One region of the Kribbella ginsengisoli genome, then DNA from elsewhere that is predicted to be linked to it. Evidence: riboswitches for the same ligand, from Rfam matches in the RefSeq annotation. Region 1 holds a riboswitch; the other holds the start of a gene.
The links. A riboswitch is a leader RNA that binds a small molecule or an ion and turns the genes downstream of it on or off. The one in region 1 is predicted to bind FMN.

Region 1 (6,094 bases):
GCAACTGGGAGGCGATGATGGCCGCCTCGCAGTACCAGCTGGACCGGCTGACCGTGATCGTCGACCGGAACCGGCTGCAACAGGGCGCCACCACCAAGGAGACCAACGACCTCGATCCGCTGCCCGACAAGGCGGCTGCGTTCGGCTTCGCGGTGGTCGAGGTCAACGGGCACGACCACGGCGAGCTGCTCGACGTGCTGTCCGCCGTACCGTTCCGGCCGGGCAAACCGACCTTCGTGATCGCCCACACCCACAAGGGCCATCCGATCTCGTACATGAGCAACAACGTCGCCTGGCACCACCGGGTCCCCGACAGCGCCGAGTTCCAGCAGGCGCTGACCGAACTGGAGTCCGTGGGCAGACCCCGATACGACAGGGAGTTGGTATGACCGTCGTCGACACCTCGATCGCCGACCAGCCGCGGTACGACTGCCGCGACGCCTACGTCGAGACGCTCGCCGAGCTGGCGCACGCGGATCACCGGATCGTCGGCGTGGTGAACGACTCGGTCGGTTCGAGCAAGCTGAACAGTTTCCGCAAGGCCTTCCCGGATCGGCTGATCAACGTCGGCATCGCCGAACAGGACATGGTCGGGGTCGCGTCCGGACTGGCCAACGGCGGCCGGATCCCGTTCGTCTCGGCTGCTTCCTGCTTCCTCACCGCCCGGGCGCTGGAGCAGATCAAGGCGGACGTCGCGTACTCGAACACCAACGTCAAGCTGTGCGGGATGAGCCCCGGGGTGGCCTACGGCGAGCTGGGCCCGACGCATCACTCGGTCGAGGACATCGCCTGGCTGCGCGCGATCGCCAATCTCACCGTCGTCGTCCCTGCCGATCCGATCGAGACCGCGGCCGCGCTGCGCTGGGCCGCGGCGGTCGAGGGGCCGGTGTTCATCCGGGTCAGCCGGATGAGCGTGCCGATGATCTACCGCGACGACTACGAGTTCCAGGTCGGCAAGGCGATCACCGTCCGGGCCGGGAACGACGTGACCCTGATCAGCAACGGGACGATCCTGTGGCGGGCCCTGGCCGCGGCCGAGCAACTCGCCACCGAGGGAATCTCGGCCAGAGTGCTGTCGATGCCCACGGTGAAGCCGCTCGACGTCGACGCCGTCGTCGCGGCCGCGCGGGAGACGGCCGGAATCGTCACCGCGGAGGAGGCCGTGTCCGGCGGCGGGCTCGGCGGCGCGGTCGCGGAGACCGTCGTCCAGCACCACCCGACGCGGGTCTCGATCCTCGGCTTCCCCGAGTTCGCCCCGACGGGATCGGCCGGCTATCTCCTGGACCGCTATGGCCTGTCCCCCGCGGGCATCGCGGAGGCCGCGCGCCGATTGGTCAGGACAGGAAACTGACCAGATCGGCGATCGAGACCATCGCGAGGTCGTGCCTGTCGGCGAAAGCCCGCAGGTCCGGACCGGTCATCAGAGTGCCGTCGTCGTTCATCAACTCACCGATCACACCCACCGGTGGCAACCCCGCCAGCCGGACGAGTTCGACGGTGGCCTCGGTGTGACCCGGTCGCTGCCGGACGCCGCCCGGCACCGCACGCAGCGGCAGGATGTGACCGGGCCGGATCAGGTCCGTGGGCTGTGCCGCCGGGTCGGCCAGCACGCGGACCGTCCGCGCCCGGTCGGCGGCGGAGATGCCCGTCCCGACTCCGGTGGCGGCGTCGACGGAGACCGTGTACGCCGTCCGCAGGCTGTCCTGGTTGTCCGGAACCATCAGCGGCAACGCGAGCCGGTCGAGGATCTCGGGTGCGGCCGGTGCGCAGACGTAGCCGCTCGTGTAGCGCACCAGCAGCGCCATCAACTCCGGAGTCGCCAGGCCGGCCGCGAAGGTCAGATCGCCCTCGTTCTCCCGGTCCTCGTCGTCCACGACCACCACCGGCCGGCCGAGCGCTATCTCGTCGACGGCTCGCTGGATGGTGTCCAGCCTGGTCTTTACAGAACTCACGGTCGTTGTCCTCTCGGCATGGCGCTCCGGGGCAACGACAAGCTCCGCGACGGCAACGCGGACGCGACGGGTGGACTCACCCGGTCACGTCGACAACGCACACCGTCCCGCAGACTGCCACGTGCATCTTCCCATCCGGACTTTTACCGTCGGTTCTGGAGTTTCACCAGATCAACCGGACGCTCTTGCGAGCGCACGGGTCGCGGACTGTCACCGCCGGCTCGGAATTTCACCGACCCCAGAGCACGTGTTCTACGTTTGCGCGCCAGTCTATCCGCACAGCTCACCACGTGGAGTGTCATGTCCATCTCAGTCCCTGACCCGGTCGTCTGGCGCGAGCTCGAGTTCACACTGTCGGGTCGGCACGCCGCTCCCTACGCCGAGGCCGAGGTCTGGGTGGATTTCGAGCACGAGGGTGGTACCCGGCTGCGGCGTCCCGCGTTCTGGGACGGTGGGGAGTCCTGGCGGGTCAGGTTCGCCGCACCCGAGCCTGGACGCTGGTCGTGGACCAGTGGCGGCGCGGTGGGCGGGCAGACCGGTCGCCTGGAGATCGGTACGGCCGACGCCGACGAGCGCAATCCGTTCCTCGCCCATGGCTTCTGGCGGATGTCGGCCGGTGGCCGAAGCCTCGTCCACGCGGACGGTACGCCGGCGATCCTGGTTGCCGACACCGCCTGGGCACTCCCCTGGCGCGCGACCCCCGAACAGGTCCGGAGCTATGCCGCGGACCGGCAGGCGAAGGGCTTCAACGCGGTGCTCCTGATGACCGTGCAGCCGGACATGCGAGCGGTCGGGCCGCGCGACCGCACCCAGGACGAGGGTTTCGGCGTCGGTTTCGCCGACCTCGGCTCCGGTCACCTGAACGAGCTCGAGGTCGGCTATTTCCAGTACCTCGACGAGCTGCTCCGGATTCTCGTCGACCATCACCTGGTACCGGTCCTCCAGCCGGTCTTCCACGGCTTCGGCTGGAAGGGTCTCGACGTGGCCGGCCCGGTCGTGCCACCCGCGGAGTACGCGCGGTACTGCCGCTATCTCGTCGCGAGATACGGCGCGAGCCCGGCGATCTACCTCGTCGGCGCCGATGGCAGCGGCGACGAGCCCCAGATCGCCGCCGGTGGCGAAGAGGTGCACGCCTGGGACTGCTACCGGCAACCGACCGGCATCCACTACCGGCCGCACATCCGTCCGCAGGCCCATCAGGACGCCGACTGGCTGGACTTCCAGTGGTGCCAGACCGGTCACGAGGGTGAGCACGTCCCCGAGCGGGTCGCGGACATGTGGCGGAACCTGCCGGTCAAGGCCGTCGCCAACGGAGAACCGACGTACGAGAACACGGGACGAACCGGCAAGGCGAGCGGCTGGTGGCAGGGACACGAAGCCTGGAGCAACCTGTGCGCGGGCGGGACGATGGGAGTCGTGTACGGCGCCGGCAGCCTCTGGCAATGGCGGCTCCACCCCGCCGAGCCGGGGCACGAGGAGTACTTCCTCGCCCCGGGAGCCGACTGGCGTGCAGCGGTCGACTTCGAGGGATCGACCTACGTCGGTCTGATCAGCACGATCCTGGCCGGGCTGCCGACGACCGACATGGCGCCCGACTGGACGAAGGCGATCGCGGCGCGGGCCCTCGGCGTACCGGGGCGGCTGTTCATCGTCTACCGAGACCAAGGCGGGCCGGTTCCGGTGTTCGACGACACCGTCCCGCTCGGCTACCGGATCGTGGATCCCCGGGACGGCTCGGTCGTTGCGACCGGCAGGCGGCAGTCACCGGCCGATCCGCTCCCCGACGCCGGCGGCGCACCTCGGGTGTACATCTGTCTGGCTGGCCTATAGTCCAATCCTGATCGGCCTGAAGGGGGTCAAGGTGAACGGCAAGCGCGCAGTACGTCAGCCCGGGCTGGACGAGCTACGGCTGCTCGCGAAGGTGGCCCGGATGTACCACGAGAAGGGCATCCGCCAGCCGAAGATCGCGACCGAGCTGAACCTCTCCCAGGCGCGAGTGTCGCGGATGCTGAAGCAGGCCGTGGAGGTCGGGATCGTCCACACCGTGGTGACCATGCCGAGCGGCGTGCACAGCGATCTGGAGGACGAGCTGCAGAGCCGGTACGGACTACGAGACGCCGTCGTCGTCGACACCGCGGGCTCGGCTGACGACGTACTCCCCGCTCTTGGTTCGGGGGCAGCCGCCTACCTCGACATGACGCTCAGCGGCGGCCACGTCATCGGGATCTCGTCCTGGAGCGAGACGCTCATCAGCGCGGTCGACCGGATGCCACGCAAGAGCGTGCCGGTGGTCGACAAGGTCGTCCAGATCGTCGGCGGTCTCGGCGATCCGGCGGTGCAGATGCAGGCCACCCGCCTGACCGCCCGCTTCGCCGAACTGACCGGCGCGATGCCTGTCTACCTCCCGGCACCAGGACTGGTCGGATCATCCGCGGTACGGCGCGCGATGATGAACGACGAGTCCGTTCGCGACGTTCTGGGCACCTGGGGTCAGCTCACCGACGCGATGGTCGGGATCGGCAGTCTCGAACCGTCCCCGCTCCTGCAACGCAGCGGCAACGCGGTCGCCGAACGGGACCAGGAGGAACTACGCCGGCTCGGCGCCGTCGGCGACGTCTGCTTCCGCTTCTTCGACGAGGACGGGAACCACGTCCCCTCGTCCTTCGACCAGCGGGTGATCGGCGTCAGCGCCAAAGAACTGCTCGCGGTACCCCGCCGCATCGGAGTCGCCGGCGGCGACCGTAAGTTCTCCGCGATTCGCGCCGCCCTGCTAGGCAGCTGGGTCAACATCCTGATCACCGACCTGGCGATGGCGACCCGCCTGGTCGAAGCCCCCCGATGACGCGATACATGGCGTCACGTTGAGCAGAGCCCGTGCGACGTAGCCGTCCGGCCCGTCCGGTTGTTCTGGCGAACCCAGCGGCTGGTTCGGGTTGGGCTCGGCCGTGCTCTTGCCGTACGGCGGCTGGTTCGCCGGCTCGAGCGTGATACCGGCCTGTGCCGCCTTCTGCGCAACGGCGATCTCGGGACGACCAAGCCTGATGCCGATCACCCATGGCGGAATGTTGCAACGGGCCAACTCTTCAAGGCGGTCGAGCTCTGTCGCAGTCCACGGTTCGGCCGCGTTGCCGGCCCAGGAGTTGCATCGCCGCGGCGAACTGGCGCCGGTGTTCGACCATCTGAACACCTACGACGTGACGACGCATTTCAACGGCCAGAGCACGATCCGGACGCTCGCCGTACTGGCACCGGGACCGATCGATCTCACGGTCTGGTACCTCTATGTTCACAGCCGCTTCGGGCAGTTCCCGTCGAACTACCAGGACGGCAACATCGGCTGGCCCGTCGCCGGCTGGCTGGAAGCATTCGACCGTCCGCATCTGCTGCCACTTCCAACAGTCACACACCACCCGCCCCACCCAGCTCTCGGCTGCTCACAGGACCAGTGAAGGGACCTTCGGCCCTGCCGTGAGCCGGGTGGGCGACGGATGCTGCTGCAGAGTGCGTGCGGACGGAGGCTCGCTGAGATGACCGAGTACCTCGTGGGTCGCGGCATCGCCGATATCACCGGTGAGCCGGTGGAGGTCGGCATGCTCGGCTACGGCAAGTCCTGGCAGCGCAGTGAGGGCATCCACCTGAGACTGCGGTCGCGGGCGTTCGCCGTGCTGCACCCGGCGAGTGGCCGGCGAGTGCTGTTGGTGATCAACGACCTGCCGATGGTCTTCGACAGCATCCACCGTGCGCTGCTGCACGCTCTGGCGCGGGAGTACGACGGTCTCTACACCGAGCAGAACACGATGGTGACCGCAACGCACACGCACTCCGGGCCGGGCGGCTACTCCCATCATCGGCTGTACCACTCGAACACCGGCGGCTTCCGGCCCAGGACCTTCACCGCGATCGTCGACGGGATGACCGAAGCGGTCCGCCGCGCACACGACGACCTGGCGCCGGCCGTGCTGACCCTCGCCCACGGCCGGCTCGAGAACGCCAGCGCCAATCGCTCCAAGGTTGCCTTCGACAACAACCCGGTGGGTGACCGGGACCATTTCCCCGACGGTATCGATCCACAGACGACGCTGCTGCGGATCGACCGCGACGGCAGGCCGGTCGCGGCGATCAACTGGTTCGCCACCCACAAC
Region 2 (6,094 bases), on a different contig from region 1:
GCGATACGGGAACGGTGGGGTTGGCCCACCGAACGACGCTAACGCCGCCGGCGACCACCGAATTCCACCCTGACACCGGATGAGACGGGTCCGGAATGTCTAGTCCAGTCATGGTATATGTGCGGACCGAGCTTCCTTGCAGTGGGCAACTATCGGTCGCGGAGAGTGCGCATCTTGGCCCGGGCGCCGCAGGAATTCATCGAGCACCACCGACGGCGACGACCGCGGCTGCTGTCCACGAACAGCAGTGTGCAGGCTGGGTCTTCACACTCCCGAATCGCCTCGACCTCCGGACCCGACAACAGCTCGATCCCATCACGAGCAACAACAGCCAGTACGCCTGAAGCCGACGGCTCAGGATCCTGCCGCTGCAACGCGTTGGCCCGCACGCCGTCCGCCTGGCCCACGCCAGTCGCGAGCGCCGGGGCCGGCGTCGCGCGGGCTGCCCACCCGTTGACCAGGTTGATGTCTGCTTGGCGCAGGGGGCCTCGGTTGAGGGCTGCGAGGGTCAGCGAGTACAGGGCTTCTCGTACTGCGCGGGCGTTCATGAGATCTTCCGCCGTGGTGGAGACGGACCCCAGGCCGGCGAGCTCCACCCAGTGGGCCAGGTCCTCCGGCGTACGCATCCGCTCGAATCTTTCCGTGGTCCGCTTGCCGAGCGTGCCGACGAAGTTGAGGGCTAGCCGTCCGCCGACGAGCGGGAAGGCGAGTAGGTCGACAGGCATCAGGTCGCCAGGGTCCGCGCGCTGGTCAGCTCGTACAGGATGTCGTTGATCGGGGTCGGCGTGCCCGTCGCGCGCCCGAGCCTGACGACGGCGCCGGTCCACGCCTCCAGCTCCGAGGGCTTGCCGGAGTTGATGTCGCGCTGCAGCGAGGTGGTGCCCGCCTCGGGCAGGCTGTCGAGGAACGCGAGCGTCTTGTCGACGGCGTCACCCGGCAGTTCGACGCCGGTTGCCTTCGCGACCTGCTTGATCTCGTTCATGCTGTCGACGATCAGGTGCCGCATGCCCGGGCGACTGCGCAATACGCCGTACGGCGAATCCGCGAGTGTCGCGACCGCCCCGAACGACCCGAGCGCCAGAAACTTGCTCCAGAGCGCGACCCAGACATCATCCGGGACGACTGCAGTCAGCCCCGACTCCTCCAGTGCCTTCCGCAACCGCTCGACCCGCTCGCTCTTCTGGTTGTCCCACTCGCTGAACGTGAGCTTTCCCAGCCCACCGATGTGCCGCACCCGCCCCGGCCCATCCAGAAACGCGACCACCTCGACCGCCCCCGGAAGCACGGCCTCCCGCCCGACCACGTCCGCCACCTGCTGCGGCGCCTCGACTCCGTTCTGCGTAGTCACCACCGCGGTGTTCGGCCCGACCAGCGACCCCAACGACGCGATAGCCGCCTCGAGCTGCCACGTCTTCACCCCCAGCAACACGTAGTCAACGACCCCGACCTCTGCCGGATCATCCGTCGCCACCACGGTCTCCAGCGCAAAGTCACCCGCCACGCTCTCGACCGTGAGCCCGCTCCCGCGCATCGCCGCAAGGTGCTCACCCCGCGCGACAAACCGCACGTCATGGCCGGCCTGCGCCAACCGCCCCCCGAAATACCCACCGACGCCACCCGCACCCAGCACAGCCACCTTGATCGTCATGCCCCCGATGTTACCGGTTTAACCGGTAACCACTACAAGCCATGTCCGGTATCAGGATGTGACCCAGATCCTGGCGAGGTTTCGGGGGCGTGGCACACTCGTAGTACGAGTGAACCCACTCGCGTGCTCCGGGGTCGGTGTAATTCCGAGCCGGCGGTGACAGTCCGCGACCCGGTCGAAGCAGTATCTCGGCCGGTTGACCTGGTGGAATTCCAGGACCGACGGTGAAAGTCCGGATGGGAGGCGCACGCGGTCGGCGGGTGCGCTCCGGCGTCCGGACGTGGCTCAGGCGAGCCGTTTTCCAGGCGTCGGGTCCGCGCGTGCGCCGGTTGTCATGGCCCCGGTGTGCGTCCGTGACAACGAGGGACCCGTCAGTGAAGAACGCTTCGCCGATCGACATCGCCTGGATGCGCCGTGCCGTCGAGCTCGCCGCGCGCGGCGTCGGCAGCACCCATCCGAACCCGGTCGTCGGTTGTGTCATCACCGGCCGTGACGGTCACCCGGTCGGCGAGGGCTACCACGCCTACCCGGGCGGTCCGCATGCGGAGGTCGAGGCGCTCCGGATGGCCGGTGATCGCGCTCGCGGCGGTACGGCGTACGTGACGCTCGAGCCGTGCAACCACACCGGCCGCACCGGGCCGTGCTCCGATGCACTCATCGCGGCCGGCATCGCCAGAGTCGTGTACGCCGTACCGGACCCGAACAAGCACGCCGCCGGCGGCGCCGAGAAGCTCCAGGCCAAGAACATCCGCGTCGAACAAGGCGTGCTGCAAGACGAGGCCGAGGCCGTCAACCACGTCTGGCTGCACAGCGTCCGCCAGGGCCGCCCGTTCGTCACCTGGAAGTTCGCCACCACGCTCGACGGGCGGTCAGCCGCCAAGGACCGCTCCAGCAAGTGGATCACCGGCCCGCTTGCTCGCGCCGACGTGCACAAGAAGCGCGCCGAGTGTGACGCGATAGCGGTCGGCACCCAGACCGTACTCACCGACGACCCCGAGCTGACCGTCCGCGACGAGCAGGACCGCCCGGCCGCCCGGCAGCCGCTACGTGTCGTCGTCGGCGACCGCGAGATCCCGCTCACGGCGAAGGTCCGCAACGACCGCGCCGAGACGCTCATTCTCCCCACCCACGACCCCGCCGAGGTACTCCGCCAGCTGGACGACCACCAGATCCGGCACCTGTGGCTCGAAGGCGGTCCGACCTTGGCCGCCGCGTTCCTGCGCGCCGGCTGGGTCGACCAGATCGTCGCGTACGTCGCTCCCGCGCTGCTCGGCTCCGGCTTCTCCGCCATCGGCGACCTGGGCGCGGAATCGATCGACCAGCTCAAACGCTTCAACCTTGCGGACGTCACCCGCCTCGGCGACGACGTCCGCCTCACCCTGACTCCCCTGGGAGGGAAATAACCCATGTTCACCGGAATCATCGAAGAGCTCGGTACGGTCGAAGCGCTCGACCTGCTGGACGGCGACGCCGCCCGGCTGACCATCCGTGGGCCGAAGGTGACCGAGGACGCCGGCCACGGCGACTCGATCTCGGTGAACGGCTGTTGCCTCACGGTGATCGAGCACGGCGACGGCACGTTCACCGCGGACGTGATGCGCGAGACCCTGCAGCGCACCAGCCTCGGGGGCGTCGAGAAGGGTTCCCGGGTCAACCTGGAGCGCGCGGTCACGGCCCACGCCCGGCTCGGCGGACACATCGTCCAGGGGCACGTCGACGGCACCGGCACGATCGCCGGCCGCGAGCCGGCGGAGCACTGGGAGGTCGTCCGGATCGCGGCTCCCGCCGAGATCCTCAAGTACGTCGCCGAGAAGGGCTCGATCGCCGTCGACGGCGTCTCCCTCACCGTCACCGACGTGGACGACAGCACCGGCACCTTCGGGATCAGCCTGATCCCGACCACGCTCGAGCTGACCGTGCTCGGGACGAACAAGATCGGCGACACCGTCAACCTCGAGGTCGACGTGATCGCCAAATACGTAGAGCGCTTGCTAGTTGCTGGAGGCAAGGAATGAACTTCTTCGACTGGTTACTGCACTCGCAGGTCACGATCGGCGGCTCGCCGGTGCTGGTCCGCGAGATCGTCGGCAACGTCTTCGGCCTGGCCAGCGCGCTGTTCGGGATGCGCCGGCTCGTCTCGGCGTGGCCGGTGGGCATCATCGGCAACGTCTTGCTGTTCACGGTCTTCGTCGGCGGGCTGTTCGACACCCCGCAGGACAAGGACCTCTGGGGCCAGGCCGGCCGCCAGGTGTTCTTCGCGCTGGTGAGCCTCTACGGCTGGTACCGGTGGTACCAGACCCGCCACGGTGGCGCGGCGACGGGCGTGCAACCGAAGTGGGCGACCACCCGCCAGCGGATCGAGCTGCTGGGCGTGGGCGTCGTGCTCTACGCGATCGCCTACCCGGTGCTGAAGGCGCTGGGCTCGTGGGGTCCGCAGTGGGACGCATGGATCCTGACCGGGTCGATCCTGGCGACGTACGGGATGGCCCGCGGATACGTCGAGTTCTGGCTGATCTGGATCGCCGTCGACGTGGTCGGCGTACCGCTGCTCGTGCAGGCGAAGTTCTACCCGTCCGCGACGATGTACGTCGTCTACGGGCTCTTCTGTGTCCTCGGATTCGTCTCATGGTGGCGGATCCAGAATCGCGAGTCGGCTACGGCCACTCCTGAGCCAGTGACGGTGGGCTGACCGATGGGCGAGGTACTGAAGCTCGACACGATCGAGCATGCGATCGACGAGATCCGGGCCGGACGGCCGGTGATCGTGGTCGACGACGAGGACCGCGAGAACGAGGGCGACCTGATCTTCGCGGCCTCCAAGGCGACGCCGGAGCTGCTGGCGTTCCTGATCCGGTACAGCTCCGGCGTGGTCTGCGTCCCGATGGAGCCGGCCGAGCTCGACCGGCTCGGCATCCCGTTGATGACGCCGCACAACCGTGAGCGGTTGCGGACGGCGTACACGATCTCGGTGGATGCCCGCGACAACATCGCCACCGGCATCTCGGCGGCCGACCGGGCCCGGACGATCCGGGTGCTCGCCGACTCGGCTTCGGAGCCGTACGACCTGGTACAGCCGGGCCACGTCTTCCCCCTGCGCGGCCGCGAGGGCGGCGTCCTCGTACGGCCCGGGCACACCGAGGCGTCGCTGGATCTGGCCCGGCTCGCGGGGCTGCGACCGGCCGCGGTGATCTCCGAGCTGGTCAACGACGACGGCACGATGAAGCGCGGGACAGACCTGCGGACCTTCGCCGACGAGCACGGGCTGGTGCTCGTCTCGATCGAGGACCTGATCCGGTACAGGCAGCGGACCGAGACCCAGATCCAGCGGGTGGCGACCACCACGCTGCCGACGCAGTACGGCGATTTCGTTGCCCACGGCTACCGGAACACGATCGACGGTACCGAGCAACTGGCGCTGGTCCGTGGCGAGATCGGCGACGGGCCGACGCTGGTGCGGCTGCACTCGGAGTGCCTGACGGGTGACGTGTTCGGCTCGCAGCGGTGCGACTGCGGTCCGCAGCTCGACGAGGCGATGCGCCAGGTCGCGGCCGAGGGCGGCGTCGTCGTGTACCTGCGTGGGCATGAAGGGCGCGGCATCGGCCTGCTGCACAAGCTGCAGGCGTACGAGTTGCAGGACGCCGGCCGGGACACGGTCGACGCCAACCTCGATCTCGGACTGCCGGCCGACGCCCGCGACTACGGGACCGGCGCGCAGATCCTGGCCGACCTGGGGATCACCTCGGTGAAGCTGCTGACGAACAACCCGGCCAAGCTGTCGGGCGTGCAGGGTTACGGCATCGACGTCGTCGAGCGCCGCGGCATCACGATCGATCCGACCGAGCACAACCTGCGGTACCTGTCGACCAAGCGCGACCGGATGGGGCACCACCTGCCCACCGGCACCGAAGAGAACGGAACCATCTGATGTCGGGAAGTGGAGCACCCACCATCGAGATCCCGCAGGCCGAGGGCGTACGCGTCGCGGTCGTCGCGGCGCAGTGGCACCCGAAGGTGACCGACTCCCTGGTGGCGGGCGCTGAACGAGCACTCGCCGACTCAGGAGTGACCGATTTCAAGGTGATCCGGGTGCCCGGGTCGTTCGAGCTCCCGGTCGCGGCGTTGCATGCGGCCAAGGCTGGGTACGACGCGGTCGTCGCGCTGGGCGTGGTGATTCGTGGTGACACCCCGCACTTCGAATACGTCTGCCAGGCGGCGACCGAAGGGCTGATGCGGGTCGCCGTCGAGACCGGCGTACCAGTCGGCTTCGGCCTCCTGACCTGCGACAACGACCCACAGGCCCTCGACCGGGCCGGCCTCCCCGACAGCCGCGAAGACAAGGGCTACGAGTCGGCCCAAGCAGCCCTCTCCACCCTCCTCGCCACCCGCACCCTCTAACCGCCGAGTGGCGAGCCCACATCATGTGGGCTTGAACAACAAACGGTGGGC

Region 2: linked by a shared signal. The riboswitch ahead of ribD (bifunctional diaminohydroxyphosphoribosylaminopyrimidine deaminase/5-amino-6-(5-phosphoribosylamino)uracil reductase RibD) and the one ahead of ribB (3,4-dihydroxy-2-butanone-4-phosphate synthase) in region 1 are both predicted to bind FMN.

What each region holds. Positions count from the first base shown of each region.
Region 1 is NZ_BAABAA010000016.1:8,058-14,151, forward strand. Features, by position in the region: gene ABD768_RS36780 (transketolase) at 1-389, shown strand, start outside; gene ABD768_RS36785 (transketolase family protein) at 386-1,351, shown strand; gene ribB (3,4-dihydroxy-2-butanone-4-phosphate synthase) at 1,335-1,952, opposite strand; FMN riboswitch at 2,070-2,203, opposite strand; gene ABD768_RS36795 (glycoside hydrolase family 140 protein) at 2,253-3,782, shown strand; gene ABD768_RS36800 (sugar-binding transcriptional regulator) at 3,814-4,794, shown strand; gene ABD768_RS36805 (hypothetical protein) at 5,078-5,401, shown strand; gene ABD768_RS36810 (neutral/alkaline non-lysosomal ceramidase N-terminal domain-containing protein) at 5,480-6,094, shown strand, end outside.
Region 2 is NZ_BAABAA010000005.1:391,320-397,413, forward strand. Features, by position in the region: gene ABD768_RS20595 (CGNR zinc finger domain-containing protein) at 150-725, opposite strand; gene ABD768_RS20600 (2-dehydropantoate 2-reductase) at 725-1,648, opposite strand; FMN riboswitch at 1,769-1,900, shown strand; gene ribD (bifunctional diaminohydroxyphosphoribosylaminopyrimidine deaminase/5-amino-6-(5-phosphoribosylamino)uracil reductase RibD) at 2,023-3,051, shown strand; gene ABD768_RS20610 (riboflavin synthase) at 3,055-3,663, shown strand; gene pnuC (nicotinamide riboside transporter PnuC) at 3,660-4,337, shown strand; gene ABD768_RS20620 (bifunctional 3,4-dihydroxy-2-butanone-4-phosphate synthase/GTP cyclohydrolase II) at 4,341-5,573, shown strand; gene ribH (6,7-dimethyl-8-ribityllumazine synthase) at 5,573-6,043, shown strand.